Regions from separate parts of the Tardiphaga sp. 215_C5_N2_1 genome, predicted to be linked through region 2. Evidence: predicted binding sites of a transcription regulator. Region 2 holds the regulator's gene; each other region holds the start of a gene.
What was found. The regulator PhoB, encoded in region 2, activates phosphate uptake and scavenging genes when phosphate is short. The targets are predictions, from matches to a motif close to TGTCATNNANCTGTCAT.
Positions count from the first base shown of each region.

Region 1: phnG (phosphonate C-P lyase system protein PhnG) is a predicted target of PhoB. The motif match lies at 4,192-4,208, and genes of this name have one in related genera.
Region 3: AB7828_RS17460 (acetoacetate decarboxylase) is a predicted target of PhoB. The motif match lies at 2,029-2,045, and genes of this name have one in related genera.

Region 1 covers NZ_CP197240.1:2,754,670-2,761,977, forward strand. Annotated here, with positions in the region: gene phnL (phosphonate C-P lyase system protein PhnL) at 1-248, opposite strand, end outside; gene phnK (phosphonate C-P lyase system protein PhnK) at 256-1,080, opposite strand; gene AB7828_RS13160 (alpha-D-ribose 1-methylphosphonate 5-phosphate C-P-lyase PhnJ) at 1,073-1,957, opposite strand; gene AB7828_RS13165 (carbon-phosphorus lyase complex subunit PhnI) at 1,954-3,060, opposite strand; gene phnH (phosphonate C-P lyase system protein PhnH) at 3,063-3,671, opposite strand; gene phnG (phosphonate C-P lyase system protein PhnG) at 3,674-4,135, opposite strand; gene phnF (phosphonate metabolism transcriptional regulator PhnF) at 4,261-4,995, shown strand; gene AB7828_RS13185 (nuclear transport factor 2 family protein) at 4,996-5,463, opposite strand; gene ybgC (tol-pal system-associated acyl-CoA thioesterase) at 5,546-5,992, opposite strand; gene AB7828_RS13195 (UPF0182 family membrane protein) at 6,158-7,308, opposite strand, start outside.
Region 2 covers NZ_CP197240.1:4,866,333-4,873,640, reverse strand. Annotated here, with positions in the region: gene AB7828_RS23170 (Hsp33 family molecular chaperone) at 1-427, opposite strand, end outside; gene argF (ornithine carbamoyltransferase) at 702-1,640, opposite strand; gene AB7828_RS23160 (aspartate aminotransferase family protein) at 1,640-2,866, opposite strand; gene AB7828_RS23155 (GcrA family cell cycle regulator) at 3,313-3,822, shown strand; gene phoB (phosphate regulon transcriptional regulator PhoB) at 4,063-4,767, opposite strand; gene phoU (phosphate signaling complex protein PhoU) at 4,860-5,573, opposite strand; gene pstB (phosphate ABC transporter ATP-binding protein PstB) at 5,602-6,429, opposite strand; gene pstA (phosphate ABC transporter permease PstA) at 6,426-7,271, opposite strand; gene pstC (phosphate ABC transporter permease subunit PstC) at 7,273-7,308, opposite strand, start outside.
Region 3 covers NZ_CP197240.1:3,670,776-3,678,083, forward strand. Annotated here, with positions in the region: gene AB7828_RS17455 (homospermidine synthase) at 1-964, shown strand, start outside; gene AB7828_RS17460 (acetoacetate decarboxylase) at 1,180-1,920, opposite strand; gene AB7828_RS17465 (MaoC family dehydratase) at 2,137-2,622, shown strand; gene AB7828_RS17470 (hypothetical protein) at 2,646-2,984, opposite strand; gene AB7828_RS17475 (MgtC/SapB family protein) at 3,091-3,807, opposite strand; gene AB7828_RS17480 (WD40 repeat domain-containing protein) at 3,904-4,926, opposite strand; gene AB7828_RS17485 (CobW family GTP-binding protein) at 4,926-5,969, opposite strand; gene AB7828_RS17490 (metal ABC transporter substrate-binding protein) at 6,021-6,866, opposite strand; gene AB7828_RS17495 (metal ABC transporter permease) at 6,914-7,308, opposite strand, start outside.

The DNA.
Region 1 (7,308 bases), 2.1 Mb from region 2:
TCGGCGGTGGCGATATCGATGACATCACCGTTGTGGCGCACTCCGATGGTGCCGCCGTCGCAGCGATAGTTGCCGAAGATCATCTTCAGGATCGACGATTTGCCGGCCCCCGACGGACCGGACAGCACGACACATTCGCCCGGTGCCACATGGAACGAGACGTTGCGCACCACCGGCAGGCGGATGCCGTCCTGCAGATGCATCACGAAGGTCTTTTCGGCGTTGCGGATATCGATCATCGGAATCATCTTGACCTCACGCCGGCAGGATCGAGGAAACGAGCAGTTGCGTATAGGGCTCTCTGGGATCGTCGAGCACCTGATCGGTGAGCCCCGTCTCGATCACGCGACCGCCCTGCATCACCATCACGCGATGCGACAGCAACCGCGCCACCGCGAGATCGTGCGTCACAACGACGGCCGAGAGACCGAGCTCGCTGACCAGCGTGCGCATCATGTCCAGCAAGCGCGCCTGCACGGAGACATCGAGACCGCCGGTCGGTTCGTCCATGAACACGAGACGCGGTTCGGTGACGAGGTTGCGCGCGATCTGCAGCCGCTGCCGCATGCCGCCGGAATAGGTCCGCGGCGCATCGTCGATACGCTCGGGCGAAATCTCGACGCGCTCGAGCCACGAGGTCGCGGTATCACGAATCTTGCCGTAGTGGTTCTGACCGACGGCCATCAACCGCTCGCCGACATTGGCGCCGGCCGAGACTGCCATGCGCAGTCCCATCGCCGGGTCCTGATGCACAAAGCCCCAGTCGGTGCGAAACAGGAAGCGCCGCTCGGCTTCGCCCATCGCCGCGAGATCGCGGGTCACGCCGTCGCGCATCCGGTAGGAGACGCTGCCGGTGGTCGGCGCTAACTGGGCGGAGAGGATCTGCAGCAGTGTCGATTTGCCGGACCCGGACTCGCCGACGATAGCCAGCACCTCGCCGGAATAGAGTTCGAAGGACACGTCGCGGCATGCCGCAAGACGGCCATAAGATTTTCCGAGGTTTGCCGCAACGAGCAACGGCTCGTCACTCGCAGCCGCGCGCGCCCCCGGTACAGTTGAATTCGCTGTCACATCAAGCATTTGCGCTCTCCGCATAGGGCGCAGCATTCTCGCTGCCGCGATACCCCTGTGATTGCCGCGTTTCGCAATAATCGGTGTCGGAGCAGACGAACATCCGGCTGCCCTTGTTGTCCGTGACGATCTCGTCGAGATAGCTATCCTCGGCGTTGCACAGTGCACAGCAGGCCTTGTGCTTGTAGGGCTCGAATGGATGATCCTCGAAATCCAGCGACACCACCGATGTGTAAGGCGGGATCGCATAGATGCGCTTCTCGCGGCCGGCGCCGAACAGCTGCAGCGCCGCGCAATTGTCCATCTTCGGATTGTCGAATTTCGGCGTCGGCGACGGGTCCATCACGTAACGCGCATTGACCTTCACCGGATAGGCATAGGACGTGGCGATATGGCCGAAGCGGGCGATGTCTTCATACAGCTTTACATGCATCAAGCCGTATTCGGCGAGCGCATGCATACGCCGCGTCTCTGTCTCGCGTGGCTCGAGGAAGCGCAGCGGCTCGGGGATCGGCACCTGATAGACCAGCACCTGATGCGCCTGCAGCGTCGCTTCGGGAATGCGATGCCGTGTCTGGATCACAGTCGCATCGCCCGTGCTCGTGGTCACGGCAACGCCGGCAGTTTTCTCGAAGAATTTACGGATCGAGATCGCATTAGTCGTGTCGTCGGAGCCCTGGTCGATCACCTTGAGTTTGTCGATGGGACCGAGGATCGCCGCCGTGACCTGCACGCCGCCGGTGCCCCAGCCATAGGGCATCGGCATTTCCCTGCTGGCGAACGGCACCTGATAGCCGGGGATCGCGATCGCCTTGAGAATGGCGCGGCGGATCATCCGCTTGGTCTGCTCGTCCAGATAAGCGAAGTTATATGTCGGCGCGTTCATTCCGCGGCCTCCTGAAGAGCAACGGGCGTCTCGTTGGCATCGGCGAATTCCTTGCGCAGCTTGCGGAGCAAGCCGAGCTCGGACTGGAAGTCGACATAATGCGGCAGCTTCAGATGCTCGACGAAGCCGGTCGCCTGCACATTGTCGGAATGCGACATGACGAATTCCTCGTCCTGCGCCGGCGCCTTGATGTCCTCGCCGAGTTCGCGTGCACGCAGCGTGCGATCGACCAGCGCCATCGACATCACCTTGCGCTCAGACTGGCCGAAGGCGAGACCGTAACCGCGGGTAAAGCAAGGCGCCTCGGTATCCGAGCCCTTGAACTGATTGACCATCTGGCACTCGGTCAGCGTGATCGAGCCAAGCGGCACGGCAAAGCCGACATCCTCGGCCATGAATTCGACCTCGACTTCACCGAGGCGAATCTCGCCGGCGAAAGGATGGTTACGGCCATAGCCGCGCTGCGACGAATAGCCGAGCGAGAGAAGAAAGCCTTCATCGGCCCGCGCGAGATTCTGCAGCCGCAGATCGCGGTCTGCCGGGAAGCTCAGCGCGTCGCGCGTGAGATCGCCGACCGGCTTCTCGGGATCTTCGATGGGCGACGTTTCAATCAGGCCGTCGCGGCCAAGAATATCGGTGACGCGCGGCATCACGCCCGGCTCTGCATCGGTCATGGCCGGCTGCTCGGGCGAGGATTCGCCGGTCAGCACCGGATCGAGCAGACGATGCGTATAGTCGAAGGTCGGGCCGAGCACCTGGCCGCCCGGCATGTCCTTGAAGGTCGAGGAGACGCGGCGACGCACCTGCATCTGCGACGTATCGACGGGTTCACTCGAACCGAACCGCGGCAGCGTCGCGCGGAAGGCGCGCAGCAGAAAGATCGCCTCGATCATGTCGCCGCGTGCCTGCTTGATGGCCAGCGCCGCGAGCTCGCGGTCATAGAGCGAGCCTTCGGTCATCACGCGATCGACGGCGAGACCGAGCTGATTGGAGATCTGTGCCAGCGATACTTCCGGCACATCGCGATCACCCCGGCGCTCATGAGCCAGCAGACGATGCGCATTCTCGATGGCGCGTTCGCCACCCTTGACGGCGACATACATGCTCAGCCCTCCTTCGCGACAAGACGCGTGGTACGCGGTAGCGCGACAATGGATTCGCCGGAGACCAGCACGAGGTCGATGCCGCGGGGAAACAGCGAGGCATTCAGCGCGAGACGATCCAGCAGATCCGGCACACCGATCGCAGCACGCAGGATGGTGGCACCATCGATACCCGGACCGCGCAATTCATAGGTCGGGCCTTCAGTCAGGCTCGCCACCTGCAGAACGATCGTGGTGGAGCGATCCGGATATTCGCCGGTGCCGAAGGCGAAGTGCTCGAAGGACGGCAGCGCGGCAGCATCAGCCACCACAGCGAAGGCACACACGGCGGGATCGGCGATGACCGGCGCGCTGGTGTGAAACTTGATCCACTTGGCAACATCCATCGTCGCCGCCAACTTGGCATCGAGCCACACCGGCGTATCCTGATCGAACAGCGTCAGCGCGATGGCCGCCGCGCCGCGCATCATTGGCGCGGGCACGCCCGAAACAGCCTGAATGCGCTGCACGGTACCCGGACGCGCCATCGCATCCATCACCGAACGGAAGGTCGATTGCGCTGCAAGCACCTTGTCCGCGAAACCGGCCGGCATTTCCGCAACTGTCGTCATGATCAGCCCTCCCCGCGCACGAGCGTGTAGAAATCGACTTTGGTTGCCGCCGTCTCTGCGGCCTTGCGCTTGCTATCGGCGACGACGCGCGCGCGCAGCGGCGTGAGCACCTTGGTCTCGACAGCATCTGAAAATTCACTGGTCTGGATGAGTGCATCGCAGAGCGCGATTAGCTGTGCCTTCGCGCCGTCACGACCGAGTGTGTAACCGAAGCCAACCTCGCCGCTGGCAAGCCGTACAGCGGCACGCGACACCGTCGCCTCGCCGAGATTGAATGGCGCGCCATCGCCGCCGATCCGGCCGCGCAGCATCACCAGGCCGTTTTCCGGCTGACGCAGTTGTTCATGGGCGGGAACAGCCACTGCATCGAGATATCCGGCGATATCCGCCGTGCCGGAGTGCCCAAGGACCCCCATCGCCTCACGGCGCCGGGCCTGCTGGTGGTTCAGGGAGGATGAAGTCATGTCACCGCCGCTCAACAAGTTGTATGATTTACTAGACAACTTTATAGGCGGAGGCAATGACCGTTTCGTGACAGCGGCACGATTTTTCGCTAATGCGTGGTCGACATCATTCCGGGACCGATTTTGTGACCATTCAGGACAAGCCAACAGGCGTTGCATTGTGGCGGCACGTCGCCGACGGCATCGAGCGCGGCATTGCAGATGGCCGCTATGGCGCTGGCGAAAAGCTGCCCGGCGAGACCGAACTGGCTGACATCTACCGCGTCAATCGGCACACCGTGCGCCGCGCGCTCGCGACCCTGGCCGAACGCGGCCTGGTGCGCGCCGAGCGCGGCAGCGGCACCTATGTGGAATCGCCAAAGCTTGCATATCCCCTGCGATCACGCACCCGCTTCTCGGAAATTGCCGGTGCCGGCGGGCGCGAGCCGCAAGCGCAATTGATCGGAGCCTGGGACGATGTGGCAACACGCGATCTCGCCAGGCAGCTTGGCCTCAAAGCCGGCGCTCCGCTGATCCGCATTGAAGCCTTGCGGTTGGCGGACAAGACGCCGATCTGCGTCGGCACCAACTGGCTGTCGGCCGAACGCTTTCCCGATTTCGGCAAGGTCTATGAGCGCGTGCGCTCGATGACTAAGGCCCTGGCGCATTACGGCATCAAGGACTATCGCCGCGCCTCGACGAAGGTCACCGCGGGGATCATCGACGCGACCGATGCGACACGGCTTGGTGTCGCCCTCGGGCGTCCGATCTTGATTGTCGATTCCATCGATGTGGATGCCGACGGCACGCCGCTCAGCGCTACGCATTCGCGCTTCGTCGCCGAGCGCGTCGAATTCGTGGTCGATAGCGGTTCGCTTTAGTTAGAACGGGTCGGTGCCGAGACCCGGCACATCGACGGGACGCGGCCCCGGCGCCGGCCACAGGAAACGGCGATCCTTCTCAGCAATGGCCACATCGTTGATGCTCGCCTCGCGGCGGCGCATCAGGCCGGCCTCGTCAAACTCCCATTGCTCATTGCCATAGGAGCGATGCCAGTTGCCGGCGTCATCGTGCCATTCATATTGAAAGCGCACGGCAATGTGATTGCCGTCGAACGCCCACAAATCCTTGATCAGCCGGTATTCGTGCTCCTTCGCCCATTTACGGGTGAGGAATTCGACGATCGCCGGGCGCCCCTGAAAGAACTCGCCGCGATTGCGCCAGGTCGAGTCCTCGGTATAGGCGAGCGACACTTTCACCGGATCGCGTGAATTCCAGGCGTCCTCGGCCATGCGGGCCTTCTGGGCGGCGCTCTCTCGGGTGAAGGGCGGAAACGGTGGACGCGACATGGGACCCTCGGCTTTGCGATGTTGCAGGGATTGTAGCCCTGCCGCATGCGGAGTCGATGCCGTTTCACCTATGGGGCGATTGCTAAATCTGATCGGCCTTCATGGCAATCCGCAGCGCTTTCGGGATCGGCTTGGCGCGGCCGCCGGAGACAAAGGCCACCTTGACCTTGGCCTCAAGCAGCAACTCATCGCCGCGGCGCACTTCCTGACCCAGCATGATCGAGGCGCCCCTCACCTCTTGTGGAACCGTGACGACGTCAAGCAGATCGTCCAGGACTGCCGGTTTTAGAAAATCAATTTTCATCGAACGAACAACGAAGGCAAAGCCGGGCGCATCCTCTCGCGCTTCTTTCAGCAGCTCTTGTTGACTCGTTCCGAGCAAACGCAAGTAATTCGTTCTGCCGCGTTCCATGAAACGCAGAAAGTTTGCGTGATAAACAATCTGGCCGGCGTCAGTATCTTCGAAATAAACGCGAACCCGCATATGATGACGACCGTCGCGAATTTCGCCATCAAGAGAGGCTGTCACAGGGAGATTCCTCTTATCACACTCCGGGGAGTAATCGTCTTGCACAGAGGCACCTTCCTCAGCAAGCGCCAATCGCTTTGGGCTGGAACCTTGCTTGGGATGCACCTGGAATCTTGGTTGCGGGGACGCGCATCTCTTTGTCGAATGGCAATTAGCCGGCGCTGGTCAGTGCCCGGCCGATTCCCGGCTCATTTTCTCCAAAAGACCGCGCATCCCGTCGATCTGCACACCGAAGCCTGCCCAATCCCCAGACCTCAACAGCTTCATTGCCTCGTTATAGCGATCAAACGCCTCCTGCGCCCTGTTTTCCGCAGGGCTCGCACGTGGCATTTCCGTCGCAGCACCCAGCGATGTCGGTGACGCGTTAGTTTCGATGAAAAGCGCGGACAAGGCCTCGGCAAGCGTCTCTTTCATGACGACATGCTCGCCGTAGGCGGCGATCACACGCTTGAGCTCCGGCAAGTGCCCGTGGACCGCGCGCAGGTACAGCGGCGATACGTACAGGATCGAATTCTCGATCGGGATCACCAGCAGGTTTCCGCGGATCACCCGTGAACCCATCTGGTTCCACAACGATATTTGCTGGGAGATCTCCGTGTTCTGATGAATGCGCGCCTCGATCTGGAACGGTCCGTAGACGAGCTTCTCCTTGGGAAATTCGTAGACGATCAATTTTCCATAGTCGGGAGCGTCGCAGCGCGCTGCCAGCCATGCGATCATGTTGTCGCGTCGGCTTGGCACCATGGGGATCATGATAAAGAACTCGGCCTGGGTTTCGCCGGGCAGCCGCATCACGATGTAGTAAGGGACCATCGGCGCGACGCCGTCGCCGGCCGGCTGGCGCGGAAACTGCCAAAGATCCTCCCGGTTATAGAAAACGTCGGCAGATGCCATGTGATAGGTCTGGTAAAGCTGCGCCTGAATCAGGAAGAGGTCCTCGGGATAGCGAATGTGCTTTTGCAGATCGGACGGCATTGCCGCAAACGGCTTGAATAGCCCCGGAAAGATTCGCTGGTAGGTGGCCGCGATCGGGTCCGCCTGGTCCGTCAGATAAAAGTCGACACTGCCGTTATAGGCGTCGATGACGGCCTTCACGGAATTGCGGATGTAATTCAGATTGCGGCCGGGCGCAGGCTGCGCAGAGGGAAAATAGTTACTGGTTGTATAGGCGTCCTGGATCCAGAACATCCGCCCTTCGCTGATGACCAGATAGGGATCGTGGTCGAGGCTGAGGAACGGGGCGATCGTGCGTAACCGTTCCCCGATATTGCGCCGGATCATGATCCGGCTGTCGTCGGTGATGTAACTGGAGAGCA
Region 2 (7,308 bases):
TATCCGCCCCCTGATCGACGGTCATCGCCAGATGGCCCTTGCCGAGCAGCGCCGCGGTGCCGAGACCGGGCAAAAGGCGCTCGGCATCGAACCGCGCATAGGCGCGCATTTTATCCGGCGCGCGGAAGTCGACGATCATCAGCGACACCGGACCATCGGTCTGGGTCTGCAGGATGAAGCGGCCGTCGAATTTCAGCGACGATCCGAGCAGTGTGGTCAGCACGATGGCCTCGCCGAGCAGCTTGGCCACCGGCGCGGGATAATCATGCTTGGCGAGCAGCTCGTCGAGCGCCGGGCCAAGCCGCGTCAGCCGCCCGCGCAGATCGAGCGGCGCCACCTCGAAGGGCAGCACCGCGTCATCGACCGGAACGGAGGACGGCGCGCGGATGGGGGCGTCGGGCTGGAGATTTGGATTTGATGGGGTCATGGCGCTCTATTTGGGGGCGGAGGGCCGCAAGTGAAAGGGGGCGATGGAACCGGGAAAATGGAGCGTAAGCAGCTGCGCTTTTCTTCCCTCTCCCCCGCGCGAAGCGAAGCTTCGCCAGGTGGGAGAGGGTGGATCGAACATGCGAAGCATGTTCGAGACGGGAGAGGGGGCGCCACAAACACCGCGCTTTGCCGCTACCCCTCTCCCGCCCTCGCTTTGCTCAGGCACCCTCTCCCGCAAGGGGAGAGGGGAAGAAAGAAAGCTCCGTGCTGTCTCACGCCACCGCGTTGAGGCACCAGGCCAGAATGCCCTTCTGTGCATGCAGACGGTTTTCGGCCTCGTCGAACACCACCGACTGCGGACCGTCGATGACCTCGTCGGTGACCTCCTCGCCGCGATGCGCCGGCAGGCAATGCATGAACAGCGCATCGGGCTTGGCCAGCGACATCAGGCGCGCATTGACCTGATAGGGCTTGAGCAGGTTGTGGCGCGTCTCGCCGTCCTTGTCGCCCATCGACACCCAGGTGTCGGTGACGACGCAATCGACGCCCTTCACCATCGCATCGGGATCGTCGCTGAAAGTGATCGGCGCGTTTGCCGCCTTGACCCAGTCCTTGAACGGCTTCTTCGGCGACAGCTGCGGCGGCGTCGCGATATTAAGCTTGAACTGGAAGCGCTCGGCCGCATGCGCCCAGGACATCAGCACATTGTTGTCGTCGCCGGTCCACGCCACGGTGCGTCCCTTGATCGGGCCGCGATGTTCCTCATAGGTCATGACATCCGCCATCACCTGGCAGGGATGCGAGAAGCGCGTCAGGCCATTGATGACCGGCACCGTCGCATTCTCCGCGAGCTCCATCAGCGAGTCATGATTGAGGATGCGGATCATGATGATGTCGACGAAGCGCGACAGTACGCGTGCGGTGTCGGCAATGGTCTCGCCGCGACCGAGCTGCATTTCGGCGCCGGTGAGCATCACGACTTCGCCGCCGAGCTGGCGCATACCGACCTCGAACGACACGCGGGTGCGCGTCGAGGGCTTTTCGAAGATCATCGCCAGCGTCTTGTTCTTGAGCGGACGATCGGGCTCGGCATTCGTGCCATCCCGCCCCTTCAGCTTCGCCTTCATGGCGGCAGCCGCGTTCATGATATTGCGCAACTCGCTGGCCGGCACGGCCGTGAGATCGAGGAAGTGCCGCGGTGACGTGCTCATCACGCGGCTCCCTGCGTCTTTGCAGGTGAGCTGAGCGCCACGCAAGCCTGTTCCAGCCGCTGCACGGCCTGCTCGATCTCGGACTCGCTGACGATCAGCGGCGGCAGGAAGCGCACGACATTGTCGCCGGCACCAACCGTCAGCAGCTTCGCGTCACGCAATGCGGCCACGAGATCGCCGGCCGGCACGACAGCCTTGAGGCCGATCAGCAGACCTTCGCCGCGCACTTCGCTGAGCACATCAGGATGGCCGTCGACCACGCCCGCGAGTTTCTGTTTCAGCAACAGCGACATCTTCTTCACATGGTCGAAGAAGCCTGGCTTCAGCATGATATCGAGCACGGAATTCGCCGCGGCGACCGCCAGCGGATTGCCGCCGAAGGTCGAACCATGGGAGCCGGGCGCCATGCCTTCGGCCGCTTCCGCCGTAACGAGGCACGCACCGATGGGGAAACCGCCGCCGAGCGCCTTGGCCAGCGACATGACATCCGGCGTCACGCCGATGCGCTGATAGGCGAACAACTCGCCGGTGCGGCCCATGCCGGTCTGCACTTCGTCGAAGATCAGCAGGATGCCGTTCTTGTCGCAGAGTTCGCGCAATGCGCCGAAGAACGCGTTGCTCGGCGCGCGCACGCCGCCTTCGCCCTGCAGCGGCTCGATGAGAATGCCGGCGGTGTTCGGACCGATCGCCTTCTTAACGGCTTCGATATCGCCGAGCGGCAACTGATCGAAGCCGTCGAGCGGCGTGCCGTAGCCTTCGAGATATTTGGCAGCGCCGGTCGCCGCGAGCGTGCCGAGGGTGCGGCCATGGAACGCGCCTTCAAAGGTGATGATGCGCGTGCGCTCGGGATGGCCCTTGGAGAAATGATAGTGGCGGGTCACCTTGATCGCGCATTCCATCGCTTCCGCACCCGAATTGGCGAAGAACACGAAGTCGGCAAAGCTTTGTTCGCACAGCCGCGCGGCGAGGCGCTCGCCGTCCGGGCTCTTGAACAGGTTCGACATATGCCAGAGCTTGGTGGCCTGCTCCTGCAATGCGGCAACCATATGTGGGTGCGCATGGCCAAGTGCGTTCACGGCAACGCCGCTGGTGAAATCGAGATAGCGCTCGCCATCGGTTCCAATCAGCCACGCGCCTTCACCGCGCTCGAAAGCGACATCCGCACGCGCGAAAACAGGCAGCAAGTGAGCCTGAGAGAGGGGCGAAGACGTTGCGTTGCTGGTCATAACCGATCCGATCGAAAAGACTGCGGCCGCGTCGATGACAACTGTGCGAAATCGAACAACGGACCCTAGAAACGAAACGTGCCGCCCTTCTCGGGCGGCACGTGGGCATTATTCTATGTGTGCTGTGAAGACTGTCAACCGCGCACTGCGGCTTTCGAGTCACACGGAGTCGCAGAAAAAGCCGATTTTGCAGCTTTACTTGCAGAAGCATGTGGACGCGGCATGCCCGACTCTTGCGCGCGAGTCACGGCATATTGTAGCTTTTGCCTCGTCGGATACGACATCTCGTGCGGCGGTAGATCCTTTTGACACATCCAGTGCGGCGTAACAGCCGGACGCGAAATTCGCGCCCGGTGAGCGCTAAAGGATTCTGACCGCAGGGATTTTTGAAGTCTCAACTCGCAGCGCTGCCCGGTCAGGCCGGCGCTCACGAAGGGAAAACGGCGATGACGGTAATGACATGGACCGACGATCGCGTCGAACAGTTGAAGAAACTCTGGGAAGGCGGCCTTTCCGCCAGCCAGATCGCTGCGGAACTCGGTAACGTGACCCGCAACGCCGTGATCGGCAAGGTTCACCGCCTTGGCCTGTCCGGCCGTGCCAAGAGCCCCTCCTCGGCAGCTCCGCGGCAGCGCAAGGCGCGCCCGGCGCAGCAGATGGTACGCGTTGCCCGCCCGATGGCACGCGGCAATACCGCGCTGGCCCATAATTACGAGATCGAGGCCGAGCCCGACCCGATCGCCTATGACAACATCGTGCCGATCAGCCAGCGCCTGTCGCTGGTCGAACTCAACGAAGCCACCTGCCATTGGCCGATCGGCGATCCGTCGAGCGCGGACTTCTATTTCTGCGGCGGCAAGGCCCTGGCCGGCGCCCCCTATTGCGCGCATCACTCGCGCATCGCCTATCAGCCGGCAAGCGACCGCCGCCGCGCGGTGCCGAAGCCGACGCGCTGAGCTGGAAGATATCCAAGCCAAAGAAAATGCCCGGTGATGAGCCGGGCATTTTTTTGTTTGGGGCTTCTAACCTCTCCCCGCAGGCGGAGAGGTCGACGTCCGCATGCGAAGCATGAGGGCGTCGGGTGAGGGGCGCGCTCCACAGACTCCGAAGCCGATGGAGAGTCCCCCTCATCCGACCCGGCGTCGCTGCGCTATGCCGGGCCACCTTCTCCCCGCAGGCGGGGAGAAGGAAGACACCTACTCCGCCGCCTTGTCGAACCGGTCGTCCAGCGCGTAGCCGGCACCGCGCACGGTGCGGATCGGATCGGGCTCGCCGGCGGGATTGAGCAGCTTGCGCAGGCGGCCGATATGCACGTCGACCGTGCGCTCGTCGATATAGATGTCGCGGCCCCAGACGCTGTCGAGCAACTGCTCGCGGCTGAACACGCGGCCCGGATGTTCCAGGAAGAACTCCAGCAGGCGATATTCGGTCGGACCGAGATCGATCGGACGGCTTGAGCGCACGACGCGGCGCTTGTCGCGGTCGAGTTCGATGTCGCCAAACGCCAGGACGGTGGCGAGACGCTCGGGAGCTGCACGACGGAGCAGACCCTTCACGCGGGCCAGGAGCTCCGGCACGGAGAACGGCTTGACGATGTAGTCGTCGGCACCGGTGGCGAGACCGCGAACGCGCTCGCTCTCTTCGCCGCGCGCCGTCAGCATGATGATCGGCAATGCCTTGGTTTCGGGCCGTGCGCGCAAGCGGCGGCACAGTTCGATGCCGGACAGGCCCGGCAGCATCCAGTCGAGCACCACGAGATCCGGCACCCGCTCCTTCAAGCGGGTGTCGGCATCGTCGCCGCGAGCGACGGTTTCAACATCATAGCCTTCGGCGTCGAGGTTGTAGCGAAGCAGCGTCGTTAGCGCCTCTTCATCTTCCACAACCAGAATGCGTGCATTCACAGCCATCTTGATCAATACCCTCAGTGACGTCCGACAAGTCTTTAAATCATGATCCTTGCGGAAGACTGGCTTCCACTTTTCCTGATCATGCTTCAGACCGTCGGCGTATTCGCGAATGTGGTCATGTCGCCCTTCGGGCGCTTGTCGAGGATCTGCTGGCCCTCGATCATGTAGAACACGGTTTCCGCAATATTGGTGGCATGGTCACCGATCCGCTCGATGTTCTTGGCGCAGAACATCAGGTGGATACAGAACGAAATATTACGCGGGTCTTCCATCATATAGGTCAGGAGTTCGCGGAACAGCGAGGTGCAGATCGCGTCGATTTCCTCGTCGCCCTTCCACACCGTCATCGCAGCGGGCAGATCGTGTGCGGCATAGGCGTCGAGCACAGCCTTGACCTGGGTGGTCACGAGGTCGGTCATGTGCTCGAGGCCGCGGATCAGCTTCAGCGGATGGAAGTCGCTGTCGAGTGCATTGACGCGCTTGCCGATATTCTTGGAAAGATCGCCGATGCGTTCCAGATCGGTGGCGACGCGCAGCGCGCCGACGATCTCGCGCAAATCGACAGCCATCGGCTGGCGCTTGGCGATGGTCAGCACGGCGCGCTCTTCGATCGTGCGCTGCAACTGGTCGATCTCGGAGTCAGTGGCGACGACGCGCGCACCGAGCGCGACGTCCCGGCGGATCAGCGCATCGACGGATTCGACGATCTGCCGTTCCGCAAGGCCACCCATCTCGGCGACGAGACGGGTCAGCTCCTGCAGATCGTCATCGAAAGCCTTGGTGGTGTGTTCAAAAGCCATCTCAAATTCCTCCCGCGAATATGTCGCGTCAGCCGAAGCGGCCGGTGATGTAATCCTGGGTGCGGCGGTCGGTCGGCGACGTGAAGATCTTGTTGGTCTGATCGAACTCGATCAACTCGCCGAGATACATGAAGGCCGTGCTGTCGGAGACGCGGGCAGCCTGCTGCATGTTATGGGTCACGATCGCGATCGTGTACTGATCCTTCAACTCATCGATCAGCTCCTCGATCTTCGCGGTCGAGATCGGATCCAGCGCCGAGCACGGCTCGTCGAACAGGATCACCTCCGGCCGCACCGCGATGGTGCGCGCGATGCACAGACGCTGCTGCTGACCGCCCGACAGGCTGAGGCCCGACGCGTTGAGCTTGTCCTTGACCTCATTCCAGAGTGCACCGCCGCGCAGCGCCCTCTCGACGCGCACGTCCATCTCCGACTTTGAGATCTTTTCGTAGAGGCGGATACCGAAGGCGATGTTTTCGTAAATCGTCATCGGGAACGGGGTCGGCTTCTGGAACACCATGCCGACGCGGGCACGCAGCAGGTTGAGATCCAACTTCGGATCCAGAATGTTCTGGTTGTCCAGCATGAGCTGACCTTCGGCGCGCTGGCCGGGATACAGATCATACATGCGGTTGAAGATGCGCAGCAGCGTAGACTTGCCGCAGCCCGACGGGCCGATGAATGCGGTTACGCGGTTCGCCATCAGCGTCAGGTTGATCTTCTTCAGGGCGTGGTGTTCGCCATAGTAGAAGTTCAGGTCGCGCACGGTGACCTTGGGACGGGTCTCGCCCTGCAGGGCCGACGGTGGCGGCATCGAGACGGAAGGAACGCCAGACGACACAGAAAGCTCACTCATTTTGCTGTCCTCTCGGCGCCGAGAATGCGCGCGCCAATGTTAAGGGCAAGTACGGTCAAGGTGATGATCAGGGCACCGCTCCAGGCGAGCTGCTTCCAGTACTCGTAGGGGCTCTGCACGAAGTTGTTGATGGTCACCGGCAGGTTGGCCATCGTCTTGGTGAGATCGAGGCTGAAGAACTGGTTGCTCAGCGCGGTGAACAGCAGCGGCGCCGTTTCACCGGCGACACGCGCGGTCGCCAGCAGCACGCCGGTGATGAGACCGGCGCGGGCTGCACGATAAGCAATCCGCTTGATGACCAGGGAGCGCGGCAGGCCGAGCGCCGAGGCCGCTTCACGCAGCGGGTTCGGCACGAGACCAAGCATATCTTCAGTGGTGCGAACCACGACGGGGATCACGATCACGGCGAGCGCAAGCGAACCGGCGAGAGCCGAGAAGCCGCCCATCGGAACCACCACCGCACCATAAACGAACAGGCCGATGATGATGGACGGGGCCGACAGCAACACGTCGTTGATGAAGCGGATCACCGAGGTGAGTTTGTCGTGCTTGCCGTATTCTGCGAGATATGTGCCGGCAAACAGGCCGAGCGGCGCGCCGATGCCGACGCCGATGACGGTCATGATGATCGAACCGACGATGGCATTGAGCAGGCCGCCTTCCATGGAGCCGGGCGGCGGCGTGTTCTGGGTAAAGATCTGCAGGCTGATGCCGGCGATACCATTGTAGAACAGCGTGAACAGGATCAGCGCGAGCCAGGTGACGCCAAAGAGAGCGGCACCCATGCAGAGCCCGCGGATGACCATGTCGTTGCGGCGGCGTGAAGCATAAATCGGGTTCATATTAGTTGCCCGCCTTCTTTTCCAGACGCAGCAGCAT
Region 3 (7,308 bases), 1.2 Mb from region 2:
CTCCTGCTGCGGCGCCAATCCCGGCATGGTCTCCTTCTTCGTCAAGCAGGCGCTGCTGAATGTCGCCTCCGACCTGAAGCTCAATGCCCCGCAACCGAAGACCAAGGCCGAATGGGCGGATTTGATGCGGCAGGCCGGCATCAAGGGCGTCCACATCGCTGAGCGCGACACCCAGCGCTCCAAGTCGCCGAAGCCGCCGGAGGTCTTCGTCAACACCTGGTCGGTCGAAGGCTTCCTCTCGGAAGGCGTGCAGCCGTCCGAACTCGGCTGGGGCACCCATGAAAAGTGGATGCCGGAGAATGCACACACCCATGAGGCCGGCTGCGGCGCTGCGATCTACCTGATGCAGCCCGGCGCCAATACGCGCGTGCGCACCTGGTGCCCGACGCGCGGCGCGCAATACGGCTTCCTCGTCACCCACAACGAGTCGATCTCGATCTCCGATTATTTCACGGTGCGTGACGCTTCGGGCACCGCGGTGTTCCGGCCGACCTGCCACTATGCCTATCACCCGGCAGACGATGCCGTACTGTCGCTGCACGAGATGTTCGGCTCCGGCAAGATGCAGACGAAGCACCACATCCTCGACGAGAACGAAATCGTCGATGGCATCGACGAACTCGGCGTGCTGCTCTACGGCCACGACAACAATGCCTACTGGTTCGGCTCACAGCTCTCCATCGAGGAGACGCGTGAACTCGCGCCCTATCAGAACGCCACCGGCCTGCAGGTGACCTCGGCCGTGCTCGGCGGCATGGTGTGGGCGCTGGAGCACCCGACCGAGGGCATCGTCGAGGCCGACGAGATCGACTTCGAGCGTCTGCTGGAGATCCAGACACCCTATCTCGGCCCGGTGAAGGGCTACTACACCGACTGGACGCCGCTCGAAGGCCGCCCGGGCCTGTTCCCGGAAGATATCGATACGAGCGATCCGTGGCAGTTCAAGAACGTGCTGGTGCGTTGAACTGAGTGCTCAGCCTGAATGAGTAACGACGAAGGCGGCAGTGTCGGACACTGCCGCCTTTTTTGTACCTTCGCATTTTATGGTGAGGCTCTGCCTTCTCCCCACGTCATGGCCGGGCCTGACCCGGCCATCCATCTTCGTTGGACGGTGCAGAAAGGTGGATACGCGGGTCAAGCCCGCGTATGACGTCGGCGTGTGAGGAGGCCCTGGACAGCTCACTTCGCCAGATAATCAAACGCCACTTCGCCCAATCCCAGCGTCAGGTCGCACTTGAAGTGCAGCGCCGACACGACTTCCTTCACCGGCAACCGCGCCACATCCGCGAGCGCATGCGGGAACAGCCCGAGTGCCGCAGGTCCGGTCCAGGCTTCCTTCAGATTGATCTCTTCCAGGTGATAGTGCACCAGCTCGCAGATGCGCGGCGTGCCGTCGACATGCGGGATGATCTTCAGAATAAAGTTCGGCACCTGCAGCGCGTGCATCACCGTGTCATGATCCACCGGCCGGTGCTTGTAGCCCATGGTGCCGGACGCACAGAGCACCGAGCCGTAATGCAGCGTGCCGACCAGCACGTCGCTTTCGACCACGATCTTCGGCGTCGCGCGCTTCTTCGGGAAGCCCCACAGCTCGCGTCCACCGGCGATCGGCGCATCGTCATCGAGATACATCGAATGGATGTAGACGCCCTCGACGCCATTGAGGCGCACCGGAATCGCCTGCCCGGTTTCGGTGTAATCGCCGAAGCCGGTGGAATCGGGCATGCGGATGAATTCGTATTTGACGATGTTGTCGACGATCTCCAGCGGCTCCGGCACCACAGCCTGCAGCGCGTCCATGTCGGTGCGATAGCTGATGATGAAATATTCGCGGTCGTAGAATTTGTAGGGCCCGCGCGGGAATGACGGATTGGTCAGCGGCATCGAATAGGCGTTGTTGCGAACGTCGTCGATTTTCATGAAGCCCCCCTGTGATCTCGTGCGCAGGGAGTATGGAGGCGACTGGTGAAGCTGGCGAGACAAGATTGCAGGCACCTGCCCAGCCAGCCGCCGTGGACACGTGAAACCACGAGACCACGATGACATATGAGCTTAAAAAGGGCCGTTTGAAACGCCGTCCATGACGGGCGCAAATATTGGGAAGCCGGAGTGTCAGACGAGAGACGTGCAGCCGAAATGGAAGCGATCCGCGCCAAGCTGATTCCGCTGGAACAATATCGCAAGCTGCTCAACGGACCCGAACTCGTGTCGGAATGGCTGATGGTCGATCAGACGATGATCGATACGTTTGCAGACGCCACCCGCGATCATCAATTCATCCACACCGATCCCGAGCGCGCCAAGGCTGAGACGCCGTTTGGCGGTACGATCGCCCATGGATTTCTAACGCTGTCATTGCTGTCGACGCTGGCTTTCGATGCGATGCCGGGCGTCGAGCGAACGCGGATGGGCGTCAACCATGGCTTCGAGCGCGTGCGGTTCAACAGTCCGGTCAAATCCGGCACGCGGGTGCGCGGCAAGTTTCGCCTGGTCAAGCTGACCGAACGCGTGGTTTCGCTGCAATCGGCCTGGGATGCGGTTATCGAAGTGGAAGGCGTGACCAAACCGGCTTTAGAAGCGCACTGGATCACGCTGGCGCTGCTGGATTCCAACACCGTCTGAATGATCGCTTGCTCAGCGTATGACTACTTCGCCGTGATCGGCGGCGCGGTCTTCTCAGCCGGCGCCGGTGGCAGCGCCGGCTTGGCGCCGGCATCGCGTGCTTCTGCATCCGGACGCGCCGGCTGCGGCGGCGTTTCCTGCGGGCGCTGGCCAGTGGTCGCGGGTTCTGCGGGGGCCGACGGCTTGTTTTCGGCACCCGGCGTTGACTGCAGTGGCGGCGTCGCCTGGGCAAATCGAGCGGATGGCGGCGTTAGCGTGAGCCGCGCCATTGCCGACGTCGATGCGCCCAATCCTGCTGCGGTCGCCAAGATCGCGATCGTGAAATAGGTCCGGAACACGCGCGTCTGGGTCGTCGGGATCATGGCATCCACCGCAGTTAATGTGCGGTGACAACGGGAGCCGCCCGCCAAAGTTCCCGAGCCGGAAAGTCGCAGATCGCCTATGGCGCCCTGGACTTCTTCTGGACGACTAATCCTTGGTGCTGACGTCCCATGTGGCGTTGCGCACGCCGGCATACGCCTCGAGCCGGGCGGCCACGGCATCCAGCTCCTTGGGATCGACGGCCGTCGAGACCAGCGTGGCGACGATCTCCTGCTGGGTGTCGCTCTGCTCGATCACATCGACATCGCCGACCGGATATTTTGCGGCTTCCAGCGCCTCCTGCAGGCGCTCGCGCATCTCCGGCACCACCTCGGGCGAGACCGTGAGCCGCACGTAATAGGTCACTTCCGACGACTTCGCGTCCAGCGGCGCCCGGTTGATCGCATTGACCAGCGGCCGCAGCAACGTATTGCCGGCCAGCACGAAAAACGTAAGCGCGATAGCCTGTGCGATCATGTCCGCGCCGGCGCAGGAGCCCACCGCGGCCGAACTCCATAGCGTCGCCGCCGTATTGAGGCCGCGCACATTGGTGCCTTCCTTCATGATGACGCCCGCGCCGAGAAAGCCGATGCCGGAGACGACATAGGCGATCACGCGCACCGCGCCATCGGCACCGTGCAGCTGCATTGCCAGATCGACGAAAGCGGCCGCCCCGAGCGCCACCAGCACATTGGTGCGCAGGCCCGCGGTGCGCTGGCGATATTGTCGCTCAGCACCGATCAGCGTGCCCAGCACAAAGGCCGTGGCCAGGCTGAGCAGCGTGTCGAGGAAGTCGTAGGTCTGGAATGTTGCCAAAAATCGCATGATGTCTGCATGCGTACAGGAAGTGACGGGCGGATGACAATGCCGCCTCGCACCGACCGTCGTGAACTCCCTCTCCCCACAGGGGAGGTGAAAGAACTACAGCTCCAGCAGCCCGGCGTCGCCGTCCTGATCGGCAAAAGCCAGCAGCGTACCCTTGGCATTCCAGGCCAGCGCGCTGACGGGCTGCCCTTTGTTGGCCCGCACCAGAATTTCCGCGCCGTCGGTCATGCGGACCATCAGGATAGTGCCGTCACTGTAACCGGCGGCCAGGATGTCCTGCTTGGGATGACAGGCCACCATGGTGACCTTGGCCTTGAGCGGCGCCAGCATCGCCGGCTCCTTGCCCATCGGGCCGTCCTTGCTGGCAAACGGCCAGATGATGACCGTATCGGCGCCCGAGGTCGCGAGACCCTTGCCGCCGGCGCTCCAGGAAATCGAGCGCACGCGTGCGGGATAGCCGGTCATGCGCATGTGCTTGCCGTCCACGAGACGCCAGCCATGCAGCGCCGGCTCATGCATCGCGGTGACCAGAAACTTGTTGTCCGGGCTGAAGGTCACGCCGAGATGCGAACCGGCCCATTCCAGCACTTCGGCATTGCCGGCCATGTTGGGAAACCACAGCGTCACGCCGTTGTAGTGGGCTATCGCGAGCCGCAGCCCTTTGGGCGCGAATGCAAGGCCGCCAACGGTCGATGGCACCTCGAAGAATTTCACTTCGCCCTTCGGCGCCTGCACGAAGGCCGTCTTGCCCGCCGACCACGCCACAGCGCCGTCGGGATGCAGCGCGACGCTGTCGATCCAGCGCCGCTTGGCGTCGGTCGCAAAGGTCGAGACTGTGCCGTCGCGGTCGAGCACGACGACCTTGCCGTCGTCGCAGCCCATCACGATGCGCTTGCCGTCGGAGGTCGAGCACAGGATGCCACCGAACGCGACCTCGACCGGCGACATCGCGCCTGCCGGATCGACCAGCGTGACTTTCTCTTCGGCGCCGACAAAGGCTGCCTTGTCGCCGAGAAAATGCACTGATGTGACCGACGCACCGATGGCCACCGGCAACACGCGGTCGGTGACCGAAACGATGGATTCCTGCTCCTGCAGCGGATTGAAATCGGACATCATCAGGCGGGGATGCAGCGTTCGAAGCCGTCGCGGATCAGCTGCTCGGGCAGATCGCGACCGATAAAGACAAGACGGCTTTCGCGCTTCTCGCCGTCCTTCCACGGCCGCTGATGATCGCCTTCGAGCATCATGTGCACGCCCTGGAAGACATAGCGCTCGTCATCGCCGGAGAACGACAGGATGCCCTTGGAGCGCAAAATCTTGCCGCCCTCCTTGGCCATCAGGTCCTGCAGCCAGGGCATGAAGGTCGACGCATCGAGCGCCTTGTCGGTGCGCAGCGACATCGAGTGCATGTCCTCGTCGTGATAGTGCTTCAAACCACCGTGGCCATGATCATGATGGTGATGATGGCCGTGATCGTGGTCATGATGATCGTGACCGTCGTCCGCATTGAGGAATTCCGGTTCGATCTCCAGAATGCGATCGAGATCGAAGGCGCCACGCTCCAGCACATCGGACAGCTTGACCTGCGCGCGTTCGGTCTTGTGCAGCTTGGCGTAGGGGTTGATGGCGCGAATGCGCGCCTCGACTTCGGCGAGCTCAGCCTTCGACACGAGATCGATCTTGTTCAGCACGATGACGTCGGCAAAGGCGATCTGGTTCTTGGCTTCCGGCGCATCCTTGAGGCGGTCGCTCAGCCATTTGGCATCGGCCACGGTCACGACGGCATCGAGCCGTGCATGGGCCTGCACGTCCTCGTCGACGAAGAAGGTCTGCGCCACCGGGGCCGGATCCGCGAGGCCCGTGGTCTCGACGATGATCGCGTCGAACTTGCCCTTGCGCTTCATGAGACCATCGAGAATGCGCACGAGGTCGCCACGCACGGTGCAGCAGACGCAGCCGTTGTTCATCTCGAACACTTCTTCATCGGCGCCGATGATGAGATCGTTGTCGATGCCGATCTCGCCGAATTCGTTGACGATCACGGCGTATTTCTTGCCGTGATTTTCCGACAGGATGCGGTTCAGCAGCGTGGTCTTGCCGGCGCCGAGATAGCCGGTCAGCACGGTCACGGGAATTTTGTTGGCAGTCGCTTCAGACATGATCACTCCGGCGGGGTCTTGTGCAGCGCCGGCAGCAGGGGTGCCCCTGCGCTAACTGGTCAGCGCGCTCGTCAGCGCCTTTATATTGTGCCTGACCATATCAATGTAAGTGGGTGCATCGCCGTTTTCGGCCGTCAGACTGTCCGAATACAGCGTTCCGCCAATTTTTGCCCCGGTCTCGGCAGCAATCCGGCGCATCAGCCGGGGATCGGCGATGTTTTCCAGAAAAACCGCCGGAATTTTCGAGATCTTGAGCTGAGTGATGATGACCGCGATATCCTTGGCGCTGGGCTCGGAATCCGTCGAAACGCCCTGCGGCGCAATAAATTCGATGCCATAGGCCGCAGCGAAATAGCCGAAGGCGTCATGGGTCGAGATCACCTTGCGGTGCGCCGCGGGGATGGAAGCCACAGCCGCCTTCACGTCACTGTCGAGGGCAGTCAGCTTCGCGAGATAGGCCTCGGCGTTCGCCTTGTAGATGTCGGCCCCGGCAGGATCGGCCTTGGCCAGCGCATCGCGAATGTTTGCGACGTAGATCCTGGCATTGGCCACCGATTGCCAGGCGTGTGGATCCTCGTGCGAGTCGAGCTTGCGCGGTGCGATGCCCTGGGTTGCGGTGACGATGACAGCCTTGCCGCCGGATGATTTGACCAGCCGCGGCAGCCAGCCTTCGAAGCCGAGGCCGTTGACGACAACGAGCTTCGCGTCGGCGATCTTTTTCGCGTCACGCGGCGTCGGTGTGTAGACATGCGCATCGCCATTCGGGCCGACCAGGGTCGTGACAGCGACTCGCTCGCCACCGACATTGCGCACGAAGTCACCCAGGATGGAGAAACTCGCGACGACATCGATCTTGTCCTGCGCACGCGCCGGGACGATCGCAGCGACGAGCGACATGATAGCAGAAAGCACGAATATGCTGGATTTCCGCATGACTGACACACCTACGCCTCAAGATGCCGGCCGGGGAATAACTGCCTCACCAAGCCACTGACATTGCCGAACAAAACCGAAAATACGTAGAGCACCGCGGCGACCAGAATGATCGCGGGGCCGGACGGCACCTTGGTCTGGAACGACAGCACCAGACCGAAGTAACCGGAGACCATCGCGCTCGCGACGGAGATCATCATCATCCCCGTGATATCGCGCGACCAGAACCGCGCGATGCCCGCCGGCAGGATCATCAGCCCCACCGCGAGCAGCGTACCGAGCGCATGAAAGCCGTTGACGAGATTGACCACGACCAGCGCAAGGAACGCCAGATGCGCGGGTGCACCGGCGCGCGAGACTGTGCGCAAAAACACCGGATCGACGCATTCGATCACCAGCGGGCGAT